DNA from 2 places in the Halobacillus sp. SY10 genome. Region 1 is predicted to be linked to the other one. Evidence: predicted binding sites of a transcription regulator. Region 1 holds the regulator's gene; the other holds the start of a gene.

Region 1 (11,111 bases):
AGGTAGACGGGAAATCTTACCATGTCCCGCATCTTCTAAGGCTTTCAAATCGTAATAGTTGTACGTTTGGCCATTGAGTTCAAATTGTTTGCGAGCATTAAAAGCATTGCTAGCCATATTCCTTTTACCCCCTCATCAATATTCAATAGTGAACCTTTTTTAAGGTTTCACCATTCCCCAATTTCTTACATTTGTTCCCTTTGTATAAAACAAGTTCACAAATCTGCAATCCTTATTGTAAATGAAAACGATTTATAAGTAAAATGAATGACCACAAATTTTTCTGAATTCCATAAATTTTATACAATTATCTACAAAAACGCATGCTTGTATTTAAAGGATCAACCTTTTATAATGAAATTAGAGAAGTCTAAGACAATGAAACAGGTGATAGTATGTCAGGTGGATTTGCCCTATTTATCGTTGGGTGGATTGTCATCATGATTGGTCTGATGAGCATTGGCGGTTTTTTTATGTTCCGCAAATTCCTGAAGCGTCTTCCAAAAGAGGACGGAAAATCAATCATTGATTGGGAAGAATATTACGTGGACAAGACAAAACACATGTGGTCCGCGGAGCAAAAAGACTTATTAGAAGAGTTGATCTCTCCTGTTCCTGAGCTTTTCCGGGATGTAGCAAGACAGAAGATTGCTGGACGCATCGGGGAAATTGCCCTGCAGAAAAAGAAAAAGAAAATCACGCAGGAGATTTTAATCGAGGGCTACATACGTGCGACCCCGAAGCGAGACCATAAATTTCTCGTTAAAAAGTTAGAGGAGAAAAAAATAGACATGAGCCCTTACGACCCATTGATCGAACGTTAAAAAGGACCTGGCTTAAGCCAGGTCCTTTTTAAATTCCAACTTTTTCTCTAACTTTAAGTATTGTTTCAACATGGCGATCCGCCAGGTCATGATCATACCGAATGCAAGCAGAAAGAACATTCCACTCGTCTCCCCAAAGGAAACATGCTGCCCAATAATGAGCTTGAAAACGACTCTCAAAATCAGTAGACCGAAAAGAATAAAAATAAAGGCCCTTGATGGTTTTAAATAAATATCTCCATCCCTCACCTCAAACTTGGAAGTGCGAATGAGGAAAATAGAAAAAATAACACCTATGAGAATGGCTTCAAACACCTGGTTCCATTCGACTCTGAACACCGGAAATACAAACATGAGGGCTCCTGTGCTCATCATAAAAGGGGGAAGAATAATTTTTTTTACACTTGCCGGTTTTTTTGCCGCTCGCAATCGGACAAAAATCATCGCTGTAGCCATACCAGCAGCCACAATGGTACTTGCAATTAACCAAAACATAAAGATTCACTCTTTCTACTCTGTCCTTAATATCAGTTCAACACAAGATCGATGGCATTCAGGACCTGAGCTTCATCAAAGGGTTTAACAACGAAGTTTTTCGCTCCACGTTTACTAGCTCGTAATACCCTCTGTAACCAAATCTGGTTGAAGTGAAGCATATTTTCCCACCGCTTCCCCTGCAATTAAAACTTTAGCCATGACGACCTCCCGCTTTTATTCCCTATCGTAGGCAATGGTCAAAATGATCGTCATTGTTACCCCTACAACAGCTAGATAGACACCTAGGTCGAACAAGAGAGCCGTAGCAAGTTCGGTCTTGCCTAAAATCGGTAGTTGAAAATAAGCGAACGTTTGGGTGAGGAAAGGCGCGTCAAAAACCATTCCACCAATCCCTGTTGCTGCCGCTACCATCAATCCAACAGGAATTAGAAAACGGAAATTAATCGGCAGAATCTTTTCCATCGCCTTACTTCCATAGGCCATATACATGAGGATAATTGCTGCAGCAGTCATTAAACCACCGATAAATCCTCCACCTGGAGCATTATGGCCAGCAAAAAATAAATAAACGGAAAACCCTAGTAAGATAAAGGCTATAAGTGTGGTTGTTGTTCTTAATATAATATCGTTGGTCTGGGTCATAAAAAAGCTCCTTTAATTTTTCTCTAGTATCATCTTAATATAAATCCTCTCTAAAATCCACGGCTTAGAACCCCTGAAAATCAAAGAGTCCTGCAAGATAGGAAGTAAGCATGGTCATCCAATCAAAATAAAGAGCAATTCCGACGAGGATCATAATATACCCGCCTATCTTAACAATTCCCGTACTATGGTTTTTAATCCAACTCAATTTGCCAATAAAGAACGACAAGGCTAAGAAAGGAATGGAAAAGCCAAGGGAATAAGACAGCATCATGACTAAGAAAAGTTCCGGAGAATCAGCCGCTAACGAAAGGACGGCCGCTAGTATAGGACCTGTACAAGGCGTCCAACCAAGTGAAAATGTAAGTCCGATAAGAAACGTGCCTATGTAACCAGAGGGTCTATTCTTGAAAGTTATCTTCCGGTCTTTCATTAAAAAATCAAAGTTGAATACGCCAATAATAACAAATCCGAAGAAAATAATCAGAATGGATCCTAAACGTCGGATCACGGATTCATATTGTATGAAAAACTGTGCAAAAAACGACCCTGAAAATCCTAAGATCAAAAAAATCGTCGTAAATCCTAATAAGAATAAAACCGTATGGATCAAACTTGCTCTTTTCAACATCCCATTGTCTTCTTTTAATTCATGCACACTCATCCCAGTAATATAGGAAAGGAATGCAGGGTACAGAGGAAATACACACGGGGATATAAATGATAAAAACCCTGCTCCAAAAGCAAGGAAAAGATTCACATCCATTCAATCATCACACCTTCATTCATAGTCGCCTCCTATTGTATCAAAGCTTCAGGCCTAACACGATGTTTATCTTGTGAACATCTACAGAAGTTCCCATAGAGAAAGCCTTCTTTCATTCGCGAAAGAAGGCTTAGTGTCATTATTTCATTTGATTGTTCATTGAACGCATCATCTGATTGATTTTCTTCTGAGACGGCTTCTGGCCCATCTGCATCATCAGTGTGCGTAACATTTGTTCGTTAATTGGCGGGTTCTTTTTCAAATAGTTCATCATATACTTTCTTGCGATGAAGAAGCCTAGAGCTGCACCACCGACAAGAGTCAATAAAGCAATGATGATGACCCAAACGATCCCCAATGTCATGACTTCGTCTTCCTCCTTCGTGTTGTCTCCCATAACAGTATAGTAAAACGTTCTCTAGAATACAATAGTCGTTTCAATATGACCGTAATCCAGACGCTACTAAACGAATCAACCGTTCATTAGATAAGCAAAAGCCTCCCACATGAAAAAAGGATCTCATCTTCTAGGAACGACGATGACCGTACCAGAGACAACAATCATTCTTATGCCTATTATATCACATAGAGCAGGGAAATCGAAAATGGTTGTCCCTACTATTTACCGCGAATTTTCAAGAGCAGATTGAAATTCACGGCATAAAAAGAAGCTGCCTTAGGAACAGGCAGCTTCTCCCTAGTTTATTTCATCAAGTTTTCCGCATGCTTCACTACGTTTTCTACAGTGAAACCATAGTTCTCAATCACAGTATTCCCTGGAGCAGAAGCACCGAACTTGTCGATTCCGATGACGGAACCATCCAAACCTACATAACGGTCCCAACCGAACGATGCGCCCATTTCAACTGCCAGACGTTTGCGGACAGAAGAAGGAAGGACTTGTTCTTTGTATTCTTTAGGCTGAGCTTCAAAGCGATCGAAGGAAGGTACACTGACAACACGGACGTCGTAACCATTCTTCTTCAATTCCGCTTGAGCTTCAACAATCAATTGTACTTCAGAACCTGAAGCAAGTAGGATCGCATCCGGCTCTTCTTTATCGGAATCGCTAAGGATGTACGCCCCTTTCTTCATTCCTTCGTATGCAAGTTCCTCTGTACCTTGAAGGGTCGGTAACCCTTGGCGAGTTAGGACAAGTGCTGTTGGAGTCGATTCAGACTCTAAAGCAAGTCTCCATGCCGCATTGGTTTCGTTCCCATCCGCAGGACGAAGGACGGAAAGGTTTGGCATCGCACGAAGAGAAGCCAATTGTTCCACAGGTTCGTGCGTCGGACCATCTTCTCCAACGGCAACAGAGTCATGAGTGAAGACGTAGTTCACAGGTAGGTTTTGCAGAGCGGACAAGCGGACCGCTGGACGCAGGTAGTCACTGAAGACAAAGAATGTACCCGCATATACGTTAAGTCCACCATGAAGACCCATTCCGTTTAAGGCAGCCGCCATGGCAAATTCACGAACTCCGAACCAGATGTTTCGACCTGCGTAGTTGTTACGTGAAAAGTCTTCTTCATCTTTGACGGCCGTTTTATTTGAACCTGCAAGGTCGGCACTACCACCAAAGAAGTTAGGGATAGCTTTTGAAAGAGCGTTGATCGCATCTCCAGAAGCTGCGCGTGTCGCAGGGCTGTCTTCGCCCACCTGATAAGTTGGAAGACTTTGATCCCAGCCTTCAGGAAGCTCTCCGCGAATCGCACGCTCAAACTCTTCCGCAAGCTCTGGATGTGCTTCTTTGTACTGAGCTATTAGGTTGTTCCAGGATTCTTCTTTATCCTGACCATTTTGCTGAACCTTTTCTTTAAAGTCCTGATAGACCTCTTCAGGTACGTGGAATGGCTCGTGATCCCACTTGTAGAACTGTTTAGCTGCCGTTCCTTCCTCTTCTCCTAAAGGAGCACCGTGGGAGGCAGACTTACCAGATTTATTAGGAGATCCATACCCAATAACCGTTTTCACTTCGATCATTGTTGGTTGATCTGTATTCGCTTTTGCTTTCTCAAGTGCCTGAGCAATATCCTCTGTGTTCGTACCATCCTCTACGCGAATCACCTGCCATCCATAGGCTTCATAGCGCTTTTCAACACTCTCGCTGAAGGAACGATCAAGGTCGCCATCAAGAGAAATATCATTGGAATCATAAAGAACGATCAATTTACCTAGACCAAGGTGACCGGCAAGAGAAGCTGATTCCTGGGATACCCCTTCCATCAAGTCCCCGTCACCACAAATGGAATAAGTGTAATGGTCAACGACATTATAACCTTCACGGTTATATTTCGCTGCAAGGTGAGCTTCAGCCATTGCCATTCCGGTCGCCATTGCAATACCTTGTCCAAGGGGACCTGTAGTTGCTTCTACACCGTCTGTGTGACCAAACTCTGGGTGACCAGGGGTTTTGGAATCCCATTGACGGAAGGACTTAAGGTCGTCCATCGTCACGTTATAACCGGATAAGTGGAGCAAGCTGTAAAGAAGCATAGATCCGTGTCCAGCAGATAGGACGAAACGGTCGCGGTCGAACCAGTTCGAGTTTTTCGGATTATGATCCATGAACTGAGTCCATAGCGTATATGCCATCGGTGCTGCACCCATCGGCATCCCCGGGTGTCCGGAGTTTGCTTTTTCTACTGCATCGATTGTTAAAGTTCTAATCGTATTGATTGATGTTTGTTCAAGGCTGTTTGCCATGTTCAACATTCCCCTTTCGTTTCAGGTATATGTACCATGTATTATCCTATAATGAAATTCATTTTGAAACAAGCGTTGTGCGAAATCTTTGCACAACCTCCCACCTAATTTCCCCCTTATTAAGGGTTTTAAACAAAAAAACCGCATTCGAAAATTATCGAACACGGAGATTTAAAAATTAGTTCTTTTTTTCGTTTTCCTGCATTTGACGGAGCTTCTTAGGTGTCACGTCATCCCCATTCGGGTCGATGACGGTAACTCCTTTCAGCTGATTCTTGAAAGATTGACGAGCATTTTTCAAGTATTCCTGACGCAGTTTCTGCTGTTCCGCTTTTTCTTCCTTCGAAAGTTCTTCCTGCTTGGATTTATTCGCTAGTTCATTTATACGATTAATTTTTTCTTTAGATAACATAGATCCTTCTCCTTTACTCATAGTCTGGATCGTAAAAACATGAAAAAGACAAGAAATCCACAGATCCTTGTCCTTAAACTATATATTACCGTGATTCTTCTTCTTTTTCAAGCGATAGGTATTCCTTGTATCTGCGATGAACCGTAGCCTTCGATACATCATATCCAAGGCCTCTTAGTGTCGCAGCGATATCTTTAAACGTCAGCTCATTTTTCCTTAACCGGACCACTTCTTCAATAGGAAATTCGATTCTCTCACGACCTGGCGCCTGGTCCCGATTGGATAAATTGATTGATGGGTCATAGCCGCCCTCAACAGCTTTTCTCATTCCCCGGCGTATTTTCATATTATGTATTTTTCTCTGGTATTCCTCTACGATCCCCACAATCTGTAAAACCATAGAATCCGACTCTGATAACTGCAACTCTCCCTGATTTGATAAAGAATACACCTTAATATTCAACCGATTCAATTGATGAAACAATGCGATTTTCGTATTCCCACGTCCCAATCGAGTCTCATCCTGAATCACCAGAGCTTCCGCACGCCCGGAAGAAAAATATTCCAGCATACGGAAGATCCCGTCCCGCTCAATATCGTAACCACTCGCTTGTTCTTCAATACATTCCACAACTTCAAATTCGTGACTCTCTGCCATTGAAGTCAACTCGGTTCTTTGGCGGTTTAATGATGTCACTTGAGCTTCTTTTTCCGTACTTACCCTGCAGTATAAAATCACCTTCAATTGAATGTTCCTCTCTCTTTCTCTATTAAACAGCTGTGACCATAGAATAATAGAGAATGATAAAACTAACAATAAAAAGAATAATGTAGGTGTAGTCCAGCTTCGATAATTTGTTAAACATACATAACCCCTCCGTTTTCATAGAACGAACGTTCTTAAGAACCTGTGTTCGCGTTTGTTAATTTTATTATATACGAACACAGGTTCTTGTCAATGGTTTTTTTCGAACGCGTGTTTGTATTTTTGAATCATAAGTGGTACAATGTGGTTACTATAATCCTATGTACGAGGTGCTAATCTATGAGTAAACTTTCAAAACGGCAGCAGGAAATACTAGATTTTATTAAAGAACAGGTTTTAATGAAAGGATATCCACCATCCGTAAGGGAGATCGGTCAATCCGTTGGTCTCGCTTCAAGTTCAACAGTACATGGTCACTTATCCAGATTAGAGAAAAAAGGCTATATTAGACGCGATCCGACGAAACCTCGTGCCATTGAAGTAATTGAATTGGAAGAAGATCACAGTATTCCGAGAAGTGAAGCCTCCTACGCTCCAGTAATCGGTAAAGTCACGGCCGGTTCCCCGATTACAGCTGTAGAGAATATCGAAGAATATGTCCCGCTTCCAGATACACTCGCAGGATCGGATGACAACACGTTCGTCCTGATCGTCCAAGGGGAAAGTATGATTGAGGCAGGAATTCTAGACGGCGACATGGTCATCGTCAGACAACAGCAAACCGCTCAGAACGGTGACATCGTCGTGGCGATGACAGAAGATGAAGAAGCAACTGTAAAACGATTCTTCAAGGAAAGAAATCACGTTCGTTTACAGCCTGAAAACGCAACAATGGAACCAATCCTATTACAGGACGTATCCATTTTAGGGAAAGTCGTCGGTCTATACAGAACCGTACATTAATTGAAAGAGGCGAGTTTTGTTAAACTCGCCTCTTTCTTTATTTTTTGTCATGCTCCATAACTTTTCCGGATGGAGGTTAAAGGAAATACAGACAATATATTATTTTTTCTGAACGTTCTCACTTGTTTTCGTTCATAGCAGTAAGCAATTACATATTCATCCTGAATGTCGACCACTCTAACCACCCGTTGAGACAAATCGCCTTTGTGGTTGATATAGATCCATTCCAACTTCATCTTTTCGAGTTTTGAACGTTGGATTAATGCTTCCATTGGTGACACCTCCATAACAGGAACGTTTGTTCTTACTAACATTATATGTAACACATCCCCCAAAGTATACGACCAAAATCTTGGAATTATCTTCACCCCATTCAAATTGTTCCGTGAGGCAAAGAAAAACCCTTGAAGCTATTAGCTTCAAGGGTTTTAAGGTTTAATACGTCTGTAAATATTGTTCGCGTTCCCAGGGATGAACCTGTGTACGGAACATATCCCATTCAATTTCTTTCGCTTCGATGAAATGTTCAAATAGGTGTTCGCCGAGAGCTTCTACCATGATTGGATCTTGATGCAGCTCTTCCAATGCATCATACAAAGTAGCAGGTAGGTCTTTAACTCCGTGTGCTTCACGCTCTTTCTTATCCATCACGTAAATGTTCCGATCGACAGGAGCTGGTGCTTCCAGTTTATTTTCCACACCATCAAGTCCAGCAGCAAGAAGGACTGCCATCGCCATGTATGGGTTCGCTGATGGATCCACACTCCGAACTTCGATTCTTGTGCTCAAACCACGGGATGTTGGAACACGTACGAGCGGACTACGGTTCTGACCGGACCATGCTACATAACATGGAGCCTCATACCCTGGTACAAGACGCTTGTAAGAGTTGACAGTAGGGTTTGTCACGGCTGTGAAGTTCGTTGCATGCTTGATGATGCCTGCTGTAAACTGGTAAGCCACTTCTGACAGTTGTTCCTTCCCTTTCTCATCAAAGAAAGCATTACCCTTTTCGTTGAAAAGAGACATGTTCGCGTGCATACCAGATCCATTCACGCCAAACAACGGCTTAGGCATGAACGTTGCATGCAAGCCATGTTGACGTGCTATCGTTTTGACGACAAGTTTGAATGTTTGAATATCATCACAGTGCTTGACGGCATCCGCATATTTAAAGTCGATTTCGTGCTGACCTGGAGCGACTTCATGGTGAGAGGCTTCAATTTCAAAGCCCATTTCCTCAAGCTCAAGGACGATGTCACGACGGCAGTTTTCACCAAGATCGGTCGGTGCCAAGTCGAAATAGCCGCCTTTATCATTCAATTCCATCGTCGGTTCGCCTTTTTCATCTAATTTGAATAGGAAAAATTCAGGTTCTGTACCAATGTTGAAAGCAGAAAATCCGAGTTTCTCCATTTTTTTGATGTTACGCTTTAAGTTATAGCGTGGGCATCCTTCAAAAGGAGTTTGGTCTGGGTTGTAGATGTCACAGATGAATCGTGCGACCTTCCCTTTTTCTGAAGTCCAAGGGAAAACGACGAAGGTATCCAGGTCTGGAACCAAATACATGTCCGACTCCTCGATACGAACGAATCCTTCAATGGAGGACCCGTCAAACATCATCATGCCATCAATAGCTTTATCCAACTGGCTTAGTGGAATTTCCACGTTTTTGATCGTACCAAGCATATCCGTGAACTGAAGACGGATAAACTTGACGTTTTCCTCATCGATTTTTTTGTAGATTTCTTCTTTTGTTAAACCCATTGAATTTCTCCTCTCAACACAAAATTAATGGAAGAACCTTGACATTTCTCCCTGTCTGATTGCTAATTTACCTTGTCTTCCCGCTGTGAATAGTTCTCGTTGCAGCATACGACGTAGTTCTTTTTCGGTAAGTTCATTATGAACTTCCTTCACTTGATCCTCGTCATATACTTCATTATCTGGCTGATCGTTCAGCTTCAGAACTTTCTTGATTCCGGCCATGTTCACACCTTGATCGATCAAGTCTTTGATTTCAAGCAGCCGATCAACATCATTAAATGAGAACATGCGACGGTTCCCTTCTGAACGGGCCGGCTGAACCAGCTCGTGCTGTTCGTAGTACCGGATCTGCCGTGCAGTAAGGTCTGTCAATGATTGAACAATCCCCATCGGGAATAACGGCATAGAACGACGAATTTCATCACTCATCGATGTGCCACCTCCCCATAAGAATGATACTTTAATTATACGTCACGCAAGGGATATGTCAACATATGTGAGGAATGTTCACACAATTTGGGGCTATTTTTTGAAAGGGTTATCATTCCCTCCGCTTCAAAGTTTAACCATACCCTCTTCGATCAACTGCTCTACCGCTTGTACGACAGCGATCTTTACATGCGCGTAGGTCAATCCACCTTGAACGAATGCCGTATATGGGGGACGAATAGGACCATCGGCCGTCAATTCAAGACTCGCGCCTTGAATGAAAGTACCCGCAGCCATAATAACTTCATCCTCGTATCCAGGCATGGCGCTCGGTTCTGGTTTGAAATGAGAATTTACAGGAGATGCCTGCTGAATGGATTGACAGAACCTGATCATTTGTTCAGCCGTATTGAAATTTACGGATTGAATCAAATCCGTCCGCTTCACATCATAAGCCGGAGATGTGTCGAAGCCCCATTCACTTAAATATTTAGAAGTGAAAATAGCTCCTTTCAAAGCTTCTCCTACAACATGTGGTGCGAGGAAAATCCCTTGATACATCTCTTGCAGGCTGTTTAAACTCGGCCCTGTTTCTTTCCCTAACCCCGGAGCCGTCAGTCGATAGCTGCATTTTTCAATCAGGTGTTCATGTCCCGCAATATAACCCCCGACTCTGGCAATCCCGCCTCCCGGGTTTTTTATTAATGAGCCAGCAATCATGTCAGCACCTACTTCAAGCGGTTCTTTCATTTCTACGAATTCACCATAACAATTGTCAACAAAAATTATCACATCGTCTTTTGTGTCACGAACGAACTGAATGATGGATTGTAACTCGCCAATAGTAAATGAAGGACGATCCTCGTATCCTTTGGACCTTTGGATGGCTACGACCTTCGTTTTTTCATGTATAGCTGCTCGGATTCTATCATGAGAAAAAGCCCCACTTCCTTCTAAAGGAACGGTTTGATAGCTGATACCAAAATCACTTAAAGAACCTGTATCCTTATTGTCTTCAGAACCAATGACATCTCTTAGGGTGTCATAAGGATCTCCAGATATGTAAAGCAGTTCATCCCCCGGGCGCAGGACACCGAATAAGGCGGTCGTGATCGCATGCGTTCCGGAGATGAGCTGAGGTCTGACAAGGGCATCTTCCGCTTTGAATATTTCTGCATACAATGCCTCTAGTGTGTCTCGCCCAAAGTCATCATAGCCATAACCTGTCGTCGGATTAAAGTGAGAATCGCTGACCCTCAGTTTATGGAATGCCTTTAATACCTTTTCTTGATTGTACTCGACAATCTCATCAACCATCTCGTGTTGGTTCTTGATCTCTTTTTCTACATGGTGTTTCAATTCTTGAATGTTCATGATGAGTCCTCTTCCTATCTTGCA
Region 2 (11,111 bases), 800 kb from region 1:
GACGTTCATCATTCCATACCCTTGCAGCTCCTGCACAACAGGAATCATCGCAGCTACAAACGGAATATTATCGACCACACCTGAAAGAATCCCTGCACTCCATAGCATCACCATTGAAGTGACCGGCATATCTCCACCTGAGATCCACACCATTCCTCTTGCTAATTCATCGATCACTCCTACTGTTTCTAAACCTCCAACAAGCATAAACAATCCCATGAAGAAAAATAATGTCACCCATTCAACTTCCTGAAAAACATGTTCAACATCAAGCTCTTTTTCTGATAAAAACAGCAATAAAAGGGCTCCACTAACCGCAATGGTCGTTATATCCATGTGGATAAACGGATGCATCATAAAACCGATGATGGTAAGGAGCATGACGGAAATGGATTGAAAGAGTAAAGGAGACATTTTTAAATGTTCCTTTGCATCTACTCTCATTAAATCTTCAGCTAATGCGTGATCATACGTAAGTCCTTTTCGGAATAATAAGATGACGCTTATCGTCACCAGGACAAAAATAATCAATACCACTGGTCCTAGATGATAAAGGAATGATACAAAGCTGAAGTGGTCCACCGCTTGTCCGATCATAATGTTCGGAGGATCACCGATGAGCGTAGCGGTACCACCAATATTCGAGCTGAAAATCGTCATGATTAAATACGGAAACGCCGGAAGTTTCAGACGATCTACAAGGGTTAATAGCACAGGTACAAACAAGAGGACTGTCGTAACATTATCTAAAAAAGCAGATCCTACCGCTGTAAACAGCGCTGTTACAAGCAGAAGTGGAACAGGTCTCCCTTTAACAAGCTGCGCTAACCAAATCGCTAAAAAAGTGAAAATCCCTGTTTTTTTCGTGATAGACACCAACACCATCATAGAAAAAAGGAGGGCAACGGTTTCCCAGTCTATAAAACCAAAAGCTTGTTCCCACTCATAAATTTTTGTCATTAATAGAAGTACGCCACCTGCTACAGCTACCAGTGCACGGTTTAACTTCTCCGTCATAATCAGTACATAGCTAGCTACAAAAATAAGTATTGCAAGTACAGTTGACATAGATCTTCCCCTTTTTGGACGGACTTTACTAATACTTATTCAAGTCCATAGGAAAATATCTGCTTCTATCTATAGAGTTTTCATGCATATAGATAAAAGTGACAAGCATATCAAGGGGGGATGGGATGAAAAAGTTATTGTCAGGGGTCCTGGGGTATGGAGTCGGCTCAATTTTTATATTGATGATTGTGTTTGCTGGCGTGTTGGCAGTTTTACTAAGGTTTACTGGAATGGAATATGAGACACTCAATCAATTGGCTTTAGTCGCCGGCATTAGCATACTTGCCATTGGTGGCATGCTTGCTGCTTATAAGGGAGAACAAAAGGGATGGCTTTCTGGAGGGATGACCGGACTGATCTTCGTCAGTGCGATGATTTTATTTCAGGTCATTTTTGAAAACTCATGGGTGTCCCTGCCTCAGTTGAGCTATTTCGGAGGATTGGTCCTCGCGGCCTGGCTTGGAGGAATGATAGGGGTCAACCTGCCACGTAAAACGGTGAAGAGATGACTGTACGTAAAATCCCGCTACAAGGATATGTAGCGGGATTGCATTTGATTAGCTCAATTTTTCACGTACGGACGAACGATCGAATTTCAGTTGAGTACCATCTTGTACAGAAATCACAAGAGTACCTTCATCAATCGCATGAATCGTTCCGTGAAGTCCTCCGATTGTTATAACTCTATCGCCCTTTTGGAGGTCCGACTGCATTTGTTGTACTTGCTTCTGTTTCTTTTGCTGCGGTCGAATCAATAGGAAATAGAAAATGACAAACATTAGAATAATTGGCAGTAAACCTACTAATGTATCCATTTATTTTCCCCCTTTCTAAAAGTTCTTTGCGTTTGGTTTGTTGAAACCATACATTTCAAAGAATTCTTCTCTAAAGTCACCGAGTCGATCTTCTCTAATGGCTTCACGCACTTGCCTCATTAAGTTTAACAGAAAATAAAGATTATGATAAGTCGTAAGTCTGAAACCGAATGTTTCGTTAGCTTTGACTAAATGGCGGATATAAGCACGGCTGTAATTTCTACATGTGTGGCAATCACAATTCTCGTCAATCGGACGGAAATCACGTGCATATTTCGCATTTCTCACTACAAGTCTTCCCTCTGAAGTCATCAGAGTTCCGTTTCTTGCAATTCGTGTTGGGAGTACACAGTCAAACATATCAATGCCACGAATACTGCCGTCTATTAAAGAATCCGGTGAGCCGACGCCCATCAGATAACGAGGCTTTTGATCCGGCATCAGAGGCGTTGTGAATTCAAGAACACGATTCATGACGTCCTTCGGTTCACCAACAGAAAGCCCCCCGATTGCATAACCTGGAAAGTCCATAGATGTCAGGTCACGAGCACTCTGACGACGTAAATCTTCATACTCTCCGCCCTGAATGATTCCGAATAAACCCTGGTCATGCGGACGTTGGTGTGCTTCCAAGCATCGTTCAGCCCAGCGGCTCGTACGCTCTACCGAATCTTTCATGTACTTATGCTCGGCTGGATATGGTGGACATTCATCAAAAGCCATCATAATATCTGGTCCAAGGGAGTTTTGGATGTGCATTGCTTTTTCTGGAGATAAGAAAAGCTTCTCCCCACTAATATGATTCCGGAAATGGACACCCTCTTCTTCAATTTTTCTAAGGTCACTCAAACTGAAGACTTGGAAGCCTCCGGAATCCGTTAGAATGGACCCGTTCCAGTTCATGAACTTGTGAAGACCGCCCGCCTCTTCAATGATGTCTTCTCCTGGACGGAGCCACAAGTGGTACGTATTCGAGAGAATGATTTGTGCGCCCATCCGCTCCAATTCTTCCGGACTCATTGTCTTAACGGTTGCTAGTGTACCGACAGGCATAAACATCGGTGTTTCGAAAGATCCGTGTGGCGTATGGACCTTACCTAAACGTGCGCCTGTCTGCTTACATGTTTTAATCAATTCATATGTGATTGCCATGATTTCTACCCTTTCTCACTCTTGATCCTTAAGATCATTTTATGAACATCGCATCTCCAAAACTAAAGAAACGATACCTTTCCTCTACCGCCTGTCTATAGGCTTCCAAAATAAAATCGCGTCCAGCAAATGCGCTTACCAGCATAATTAGTGTGGACTTCGGCAAATGAAAGTTTGTAATTAAACCATCGATGGCTTTCAGCTTCTGAGGAGGATAAATGAAGATATCCGTCCAACCGCTCGCCTCTTTGAATGTCCCGTGATCACGGATGATCGTCTCGAGGGTTCTGGTGGAGGTCGTCCCAACCGATATGATTCTACCGCCTCTTTCTTTGACAGCATTCAGCTGGTCCGCTGTTTCTTCACTCAACTGATAGAACTCTGCATGCATATCATGTTCCTCAACTTGGTCCACACTGACGGGACGGAAGGTACCTAGCCCTACATGAAGCGTCAAATAAGCGAGTTCGATCCCATTTGACTGCAAATCCTTTAACAGTTCTTCTGTAAAGTGTAGTCCAGCGGTAGGAGCAGCTGCTGATCCTTCTTCTTTTGCATAAACGGTTTGATACCGGTCTCTATCCGACAACTGTTCTTTAATATACGGAGGCAAAGGCATCTCACCTAGAGATTCCAATACTTCAAGGAAAATTCCATCGTAACTAAATTTGACCTTGCGCCCTCCATGCTCCTGCAATTCCGTACATTCGGCTACAAGCTTTCCTTCTCCGAAAACAATCTTCGTCCCGACTTTCACCTTTTTTGCAGGCTTAACAAGAACGTCCCATTCATCGTCTTCGGTCTGGTGAAGAAGCAGGACTTCCACTTTCCCACCGGTCCCCTCTTTGGCACCGTAAAGCCGGGCAGGTAAAACCTTCGTGTCATTCAATACAAGGCAGTCGCCTTTTTCTAAGTAATCGGTGATTTGAGAAAAATGTCGATGTTCGATGGTTTGTTCATTACGGTCACAAACCATGAGCCGGGAAGCTGTCCGATCTTCTAATGGAACTTGAGCAATCAGCTCCTCCGGTAAATCAAAATCGTATTGCTTAATATCCATGTGAATCCCCTATTCTTATGTTTAATCGGTCAAAATTTTCTTATGAAATAGAAAATCAACGAAAGGACAATGCTCACGATAATGGAGGTCATAATGGGAAAATAGAACGTGACGTTCCCTTTTTTAAAGCTGAGATCGCCTGGTAATTTTCCAAATATACTCCATAGTATACCGATCAATATGAACACAATCCCTATTACAATAAAGATTTTACCAAAGCCCGTCAAGAGCCAGGCACCTCCCTGTTGAAGTGAGCGTAGGCTTTAGGTGTGACCACCCGGCCTCTTGGCGTCCGTTGAATATAGCCGATTTGCAATAAGAAAGGCTCATAAACATCTTCGATGGTCTGAGGCTCCTCTCCAATCGTTGCGGCTATCGTATCCAAGCCTACGGGTCCTCCCTGGAAGCTGTCCATGATCCCTTTCAGCAATTTGTGGTCGATAAAATCAAGACCTTCTGCATCTACTTGAAGCATTTCCAGCGCTTCCTGTGTCGTTTCCTTGCTAATGACGGTCTCCCCTTTTACCTGAGCAATATCGCGGACACGCTTCAACAAGCGGTTGGCAATCCTTGGTGTACCCCTAGAACGACGTGCGACTTCGACAGCTGCCGCGCTATCGATTTCTACAGAAAAGATTTCTGCTGTCCGTTCTACAATCGAACAAAGCGCTTTTGTATCGTAATATTCCAAGCGGCTGTGCACCCCGAAGCGATCCCTGAGAGGTGCGGAAAGCAACCCGGCTCGAGTCGTGGCACCGACCAGCGTGAAAGGCGGAAGATCAAGTCTTACAGAACGCGCGCTCGGCCCTGTACCTACGACAATATCAAGACAGAAATCCTCCATTGCAGGATAGAGGACTTCTTCTACAGAACGGGGGAGGCGATGGATTTCATCAATGAACAGGACATCCCCTGGTTCCAATGAAGACAGAATCGCTGCTAAATCCCCGGCTCTCTCAATTGCTGGACCAGCCGTCGTTCGAAACTGGACGCCCATCTCATTAGCAATAATGGAGGCAAGTGTTGTTTTACCTAAACCAGGAGGCCCATATAACAGCGCATGATCAAGCGGCTCGTTTCGCATTCTTGCCGCTTCAATGAAAATGCTTAGATTATTTTTCACTTGATCCTGGCCAATATACTGCTTCAGAGTTTCTGGTCGTAAACTAAGCTCAATCTCCTGATCGGTATCCTGTTGTTCTCCAGATATCATACGATCTTCCAACATTCATCCCTCCTCACCTTAAGATTTCATAAGTAGTTGCAGCCCTTGTCTGACATAATCATCCACGCTGCCATGTTTGGCTTTTTCAAGTTCTGTACGGACAAACTTCACTTCTTTTTCTGTATAACCTAAAGCTTTTAATGCTTCAATCGCGTCGTCCACTACTGCCCTTTTCTCTTTCGAGGTCAAATCTTCCTTATAGAAAAGGGTATCCTCATTATCTTCATCAGGAAGCCAGACAATCAATTTCCCTTTCAAATCAAGGATCATCTGACGAGCCGTCTTCTTACCGACTCCTGGAAATTTCGTTAAGTATTTATCGTCTTCTTGCTCAATGGCCGATACGAATTCAGGTACGCTGACTGTTCCAAGTATCGCAAGAGCTCCTTTTGGTCCAATCCCGGAAACGTTTAGTAATTGAGCGAATAGTTGTTTGTCTTCTCTTTTCTTAAAACCGTAAAGCGATTGATTATCTTCTCTTATATAGTGGTACGTATGTACTTTCACTTCATTGTTCATCGCATCTTGAAAATGATATGGATTCGCGCATAGCACTTCGTATCCTATGCCGCCTGTTTCTATAGTGATCGACCCTTCATCGAGTGTCGTCAATTGCCCTTTCACGTAACTAATCATTGTAAAATTCCCTCTCTACCCTTTATTGCTATCCTTCCTATTGTAACATACAAGCACATGTTCGCCCATGCTTAAAAGCCGTAGCTCCCCTTAGAAACGGCACAAAACAGCCACAACAATTTGCGGCTGTTTCACGTCTGTTATATTTCTTCTTGTTTGGAAAATTGACGGACGACTTGCTCAAAGTGACGATGATCCTTGATTTTGATGCCCTGTTTCAACTCATTCTCTCTTTTTGTTTCCAACGGCTTAATGGGTACAGGTTTAAAAGACTCTATGACCTTCCCTTGATTAGGAAGGCCTTGAAAGACAGCTAACTCCCCACCCTCTGTCAACCCAAAATACCCCGTCTGTTTTGTCAAAGGAGAGATATCATCGACTTCCCTTTGAAAAACCACTCTGTCCAAATGCTGTTCTTCCACCATCCATCCCTCATAGGAGGCCCAAAAGTCCATCATTGACCAAATGGTTTCTTCTTTCTTCGTCGTTTCTGTCACACCATCTATATAATGCTCTTTCAAAATAACCGTCAGTTTCAAAGGTTCAGGCTTCACCAATGTTTCCACTGATTCTGTTTGCTTCTCCTTACCCTGAATGACTCTTTGAGGCGTGTTATCTTGAAAGGTTTTCGGTGGAGTTTGGCCGATCAACGACCAACTCAATACGGCAACGCCTATAGTTAACCCAACAATCAAGGCCCATCGTTTCATGACAGGATCCCCCCTAAATAAAAATAACTTCTGTTTCTATTGTGTCCAGAAACAGAAGTTATTATCATAGCAACGGGAGATCACGATAATTTTTCTAGAATCGCTTCATCTGCATCGAGGTTGTGATAGACTTCTTGCACATCATCGTTATCCTCGAGCATATCGATCAGCTTCAACATTTTTTCTACGCCTTCTTCACCAAGTTCCGTATAGGTTTCAGGGATCATCGTCACTTCGCTTGTGGTAAACGCATATCCACTAGACTCCAGGGCCTGTTTTACATCAGAAAAAGATTCAGGATCTGTATAAATCTCAAATTGTTCTTCTGTTGTTTCCATTTCTTCTCCACCGGCTTCAATGACTTCAAGCATCAATTCTTCTTCATCGGCCTCTGTTGTTTGCCGGTCGATGACGAGATAACCTGAGCGGTTGAACATGAAAGAAACGCAACCATTTTCTCCTAAATTGCCATCATTTTTATTGAAAGCGTGTCTGACGTCTGCAGCCGTACGGTTTTTATTGTCCGTCAATACTTTAACCATGACCGCTACTCCGCCAGGACCATACCCTTCATACGTATATTCTTCATAATTGACACCCTCAAGATCGCCGGTCGCTTTCTTAATAGCGCGATCGATGTTATCTTTCGGCATATTGTTTGATCTTGCTTTATCTACAGCTATACGAAGCGCAGGATTGGTTTCTTGATCCCCGCCTCCTTGTTTCGCCGCCATGAAAATCTCACGAGCAAGCTTCATGAAGAGTTTTCCGCGTTTCGCATCTTGAGCACCTTTTCGATGCTTGATATTACTCCATTTTGAATGGCCAGCCATTGGACATTCTCCTCTCCCAAACAAATCTTTATCATTCTTTGTATTTTTCGTAAGTATACTTACGCATATGACTCTATCCTTAAATATATCACAATCCCTATTCTTCTTTAAAGCAACACCTTTTCTTATTCCCCGGTACTGTTCCAACTCATTGTAAGTATTAAATAACCTCCCTTTAGTGGAAGACTTAGTTTCGAGATAGTCGGGGTTCTTCTACCATATTTGGAGGCAGGGGTGGTTGGGAAGCTACTCGTCTAGCTCGATCGCCCACGGGCTTCCCAACCACCCCATTTTGATGTATGCGTGAAACGAAACCCTATACCAAGATGGGCTGTCTCCCTTCCAATCAGAAGCAGTTATAAAACGCTCTATATCAAGCTTTCACATCCAGAATAGAGGCCATGGACATATATATTTCCACTTTCGCTGTGAGTAGGAGCAAATGATTCCAGAAGCTGTTTCGAGACACTTATTTGACTAGGGGCGGAGGGGAATGGAGAGACTCCTGTGGGAAAAAAGTGCTTGGTGAGACCCCACAGGACGCAGTCCGAGGAGGCTCACCGCGCTCCCGCGGAAAGCGAACCATTCCCCGCAGCCCCCATCCACTCAACAAAAGTCTCGAAACTGAGTCTTCAAGAATCCCGTCATATACTTTACTAACTAATCATCCACTTCACTCTTTACAGACAAAGAAAGCTTATTGATTGAAGAAATTGCGCATGCGTTCTCTGATATTTTTAGGAGCTTCGGATGTATCTTCGCGTGAATTGAAGTTTTTCATTTGGTCCCAGCTACTATTGTTCGTGTAGACGATCAAGTCTTTATCTGTCACTTGCTTTACCTTGGCTTCTATTTTTCCCGGTATCGTCTCATCTCTCATATCATACGGGTTAATCATGACAGCTACATACACTTTATCATCGGTCGAATAAGCTTGAGTCATTGTAATCTCCTTCAATTCATTCACCTTTTCCACGACAGCCATTGCATCTTCATTATTGAAGTCATTGTCATGAGAACGATTGGTTTCACCATACTTCGCATTTCTGAACTCTTCTTCAGCTGTCCGTTTAAAGTAACTGTCTTTTCCTGTAGGAATTTGCCCACGGCGTTCAATCGCTCCATCTTGAGCGTAACCAAGAGGTTGATAAGGGGAAGATTCTTCTTCCTTCGGTTCTGCGGTTTCATCCGCCTGACAAGCAAACATGATTATCGAGGTCAACATAAGAATACTAACGATTTTCCACATAAAAACATTCTCCTTTTACCCTTACTATGGGTCCAAGAAGAATGTTTTAGTCTGTCAATATTCGCCAAGCTTACTCTGGAGGTGCAGGAGGCAGTTGACGCTTGTGTGCGGAACGCTTGTGCATCGCTTCGATGATGTTACGATCTTCTTCAGGAATTTCTTCACCCTTCAAGTGACGATCGATCATGTCATAACTCGTGCCCATTTCGTTCTCATCTGTCTGCCCTTCCCACAGTCCTGCGCTTGGTTGTTTATGGATGACTTCGTCAGGCACACCTAAATATTCAGCCATTTCTCGAACTTCGCCTTTGGTCAGGTTTGCGAGTGGGACGAGATCAACGCCTCCATCTCCGAACTTCGTGAAGTAACCCGTATACCATTCTGCTGCATTGTCTGTACCGACAACTAAGTATTTATGGTTGGTGGCTATTGTATACAGAGTACTCATTCGTAACCGGGCTCTTAAATTAGCATCGGCTAACTTTTCTTGTTCTTCATTCAGAGAGCCAGCAGCGTTCAATTGCTGCTTGATCGTTGAAAACAAGACGTTATGTGTCTCCGTCAAATCAACCGTCATAACCGGCAATTCGCATGCTTCCACAACACTTTTCGCATGGATTTGATCATCGGACTGACTTTTACAAGGCATAATAACTCCCAGAGATCGGTCAGGGAATGCTTTTTTAATTAGATTGGCAACGACAGCGGAATCGATTCCACCACTGACGCCCACGACCAACCCTTCCACTTTTGCTTCTTTCACTTTTTCCTGAAGCCAGGACACGATTTTTTCAACTTTTTGTTCCACCGGATTGTTCATCCTTTCACACATATGATACCTAATCATAGCATATGCTCAGCATATCGGACAAACTTCTTCCGGTTCTCCCATGCCTTTTCTAATTTTCTCATGTGCCTGGTCACTGATGCTTCTTCCCTTAAACTTAACCGGTATCCATATAGCCATTCCCTCAAAAGGTCAGCGGGGACGAGGACGCCTTTCCACCAGATCTCTTTGTCAGTAACGTGAGGAAAATACGGCAGCAATGTAGATTTTCTAAGCTCCACATATGGTAAAAAGCGCTGAGCTAGTTGAATGTGATCATATAAACGAGGTCCTGTATGCAAAAGGTCAAAATCAATCATTTTTATATTCTTATCAGCATCGACAATGAAATTATGATGAGCCACATCTCCATGGAGCCATTCATGACGGTCCCAGGCCCTCTCCTCAACTTCCCCCCAGGGATGATCTGTAAAATCCTCCAGGCGCTTACTCATGCAAGCATGCAGTTCCTGAAACATTTCCCGCTTTCGTAACTCCGTGAATAAATCTTTCGTTTCTTCAAATTGTTCTAAACGCCTTTCCCATTTTACATATAAGGGATCCTTCGGAATCGACAACACTCCAATTCCTTTGGTGGTTCGGTGAAAATGATGGAGGATCCGGACCGCTTGTTTTCGATCCTTATGCCGGCTGAAGTCTGCATGCCTTCCTTCCACGCGTTCAAATAATGCCCAATCACAACCAAGTTTGCTGATGGTAAATACTCGGTCATAGAAAGGATACGGCCTTGCAGCTATTTTATAGGCATAATTCCAGTGATTGAAAAACTCTACTTGTTTTTCAATCACATGAAATCTGCGATATCCCTTCAAAATAAAAGGCAGCCCTTCATACTTTACTTTATATACCTTCGGTTTGATGGTCTGTTCAAATTCAATCGGAAGCTTTTCCTCCGTTTGCATCCATTGAAAAAGGCGATCCGTGTATGAATCGCCCATTCGATGTTCAGCTTTCATCTACATCATCTTCCCTCCAAGGCTGCTGATATCCTTGGCCCATCTGCTGGGGATCCCACTGTCCCATTTGTTGTGGGTTCGGTTGACCCCAACCTTGCTGTGGCTGACCCCACCCCATGTGGGGAGGCTGCTGTTGTCCATAACCCATCGGATGCTGCATGCCCCCATAAGGTGCTTGCTCCCATGGTTGCTGAGCACCATAAGGAGGCTGCCCCCATGGTCCCATCATCGGTCCATATGGTTGCGGTCCCTGTCCTCCTCCGCATCCACAGTCCCCACCTGCTTGCACGCCTTGGACCATATCATCGCTTGATTCGTCCCCCATCATGGGCTGTTGCATCGGCATAGGCTGGTGGTGCATAGGCATGTGCATCGGCATCATAACAGGATAAGGTGGGCAGCAATAAAAGTCTGTATGAACCAACTGTGGTTGCATTGGTTGCTGCATCGCCTGCGGTTGCATTGGCTGTTGCATGGGTTGCTGCATGGGCTGCTGCATGGGCTGCATGGGTTGATAATAAGGTTGCTCGGGCATAGAAGTTTGTTCCGGAGATTTCATC

Evidence for each region. Region 1 encodes LexA, which represses DNA repair genes until DNA is damaged. Its sites were predicted from a motif close to CGAACATATGTTCG; they were not measured.
Region 2: a site for LexA is predicted at 6,007-6,020, ahead of ruvA (Holliday junction branch migration protein RuvA). Genes of this name have one in related genera too.

Annotation. Positions count from the first base shown of each region.
Region 1 is NZ_CP174345.1:2,082,680-2,093,790, reverse strand. Features, by position in the region: gene acnA (aconitate hydratase AcnA) at 1-117, opposite strand, end outside; gene ACJA3J_RS10685 (DUF2621 family protein) at 396-824, shown strand; gene ACJA3J_RS10680 (CcdC family protein) at 837-1,319, opposite strand; gene ACJA3J_RS10675 (Na(+)/H(+) antiporter subunit B) at 1,536-1,964, opposite strand; gene ACJA3J_RS10670 (cytochrome c biogenesis CcdA family protein) at 2,029-2,730, opposite strand; gene ACJA3J_RS10665 (YneF family protein) at 2,870-3,094, opposite strand; gene tkt (transketolase) at 3,433-5,436, opposite strand; gene ACJA3J_RS10655 (DUF896 domain-containing protein) at 5,615-5,848, opposite strand; gene ACJA3J_RS10650 (recombinase family protein) at 5,934-6,593, opposite strand; gene lexA (transcriptional repressor LexA) at 6,894-7,517, shown strand; gene ACJA3J_RS10640 (hypothetical protein) at 7,565-7,789, opposite strand; gene glnA (type I glutamate--ammonia ligase) at 7,953-9,284, opposite strand; gene ACJA3J_RS10630 (MerR family transcriptional regulator) at 9,309-9,713, opposite strand; gene ACJA3J_RS10625 (methionine gamma-lyase family protein) at 9,840-11,087, opposite strand.
Region 2 is NZ_CP174345.1:2,884,026-2,895,136, forward strand. Features, by position in the region: gene ACJA3J_RS14780 (ArsB/NhaD family transporter) at 1-1,068, opposite strand, end outside; gene ACJA3J_RS14785 (TIGR04086 family membrane protein) at 1,194-1,577, shown strand; gene yajC (preprotein translocase subunit YajC) at 1,626-1,883, opposite strand; gene tgt (tRNA guanosine(34) transglycosylase Tgt) at 1,899-3,038, opposite strand; gene queA (tRNA preQ1(34) S-adenosylmethionine ribosyltransferase-isomerase QueA) at 3,070-4,095, opposite strand; gene ACJA3J_RS14805 (DUF2905 domain-containing protein) at 4,125-4,322, opposite strand; gene ruvB (Holliday junction branch migration DNA helicase RuvB) at 4,319-5,320, opposite strand; gene ruvA (Holliday junction branch migration protein RuvA) at 5,339-5,956, opposite strand; gene ACJA3J_RS14820 (BofC C-terminal domain-containing protein) at 6,097-6,666, opposite strand; gene ACJA3J_RS14825 (YebC/PmpR family DNA-binding transcriptional regulator) at 6,747-7,499, opposite strand; gene ACJA3J_RS14830 (YhcN/YlaJ family sporulation lipoprotein) at 8,197-8,748, opposite strand; gene nadE (NAD(+) synthase) at 8,819-9,556, opposite strand; gene ACJA3J_RS14840 (phosphotransferase) at 9,592-10,551, opposite strand; gene safA (SafA/ExsA family spore coat assembly protein) at 10,541-11,111, opposite strand, start outside.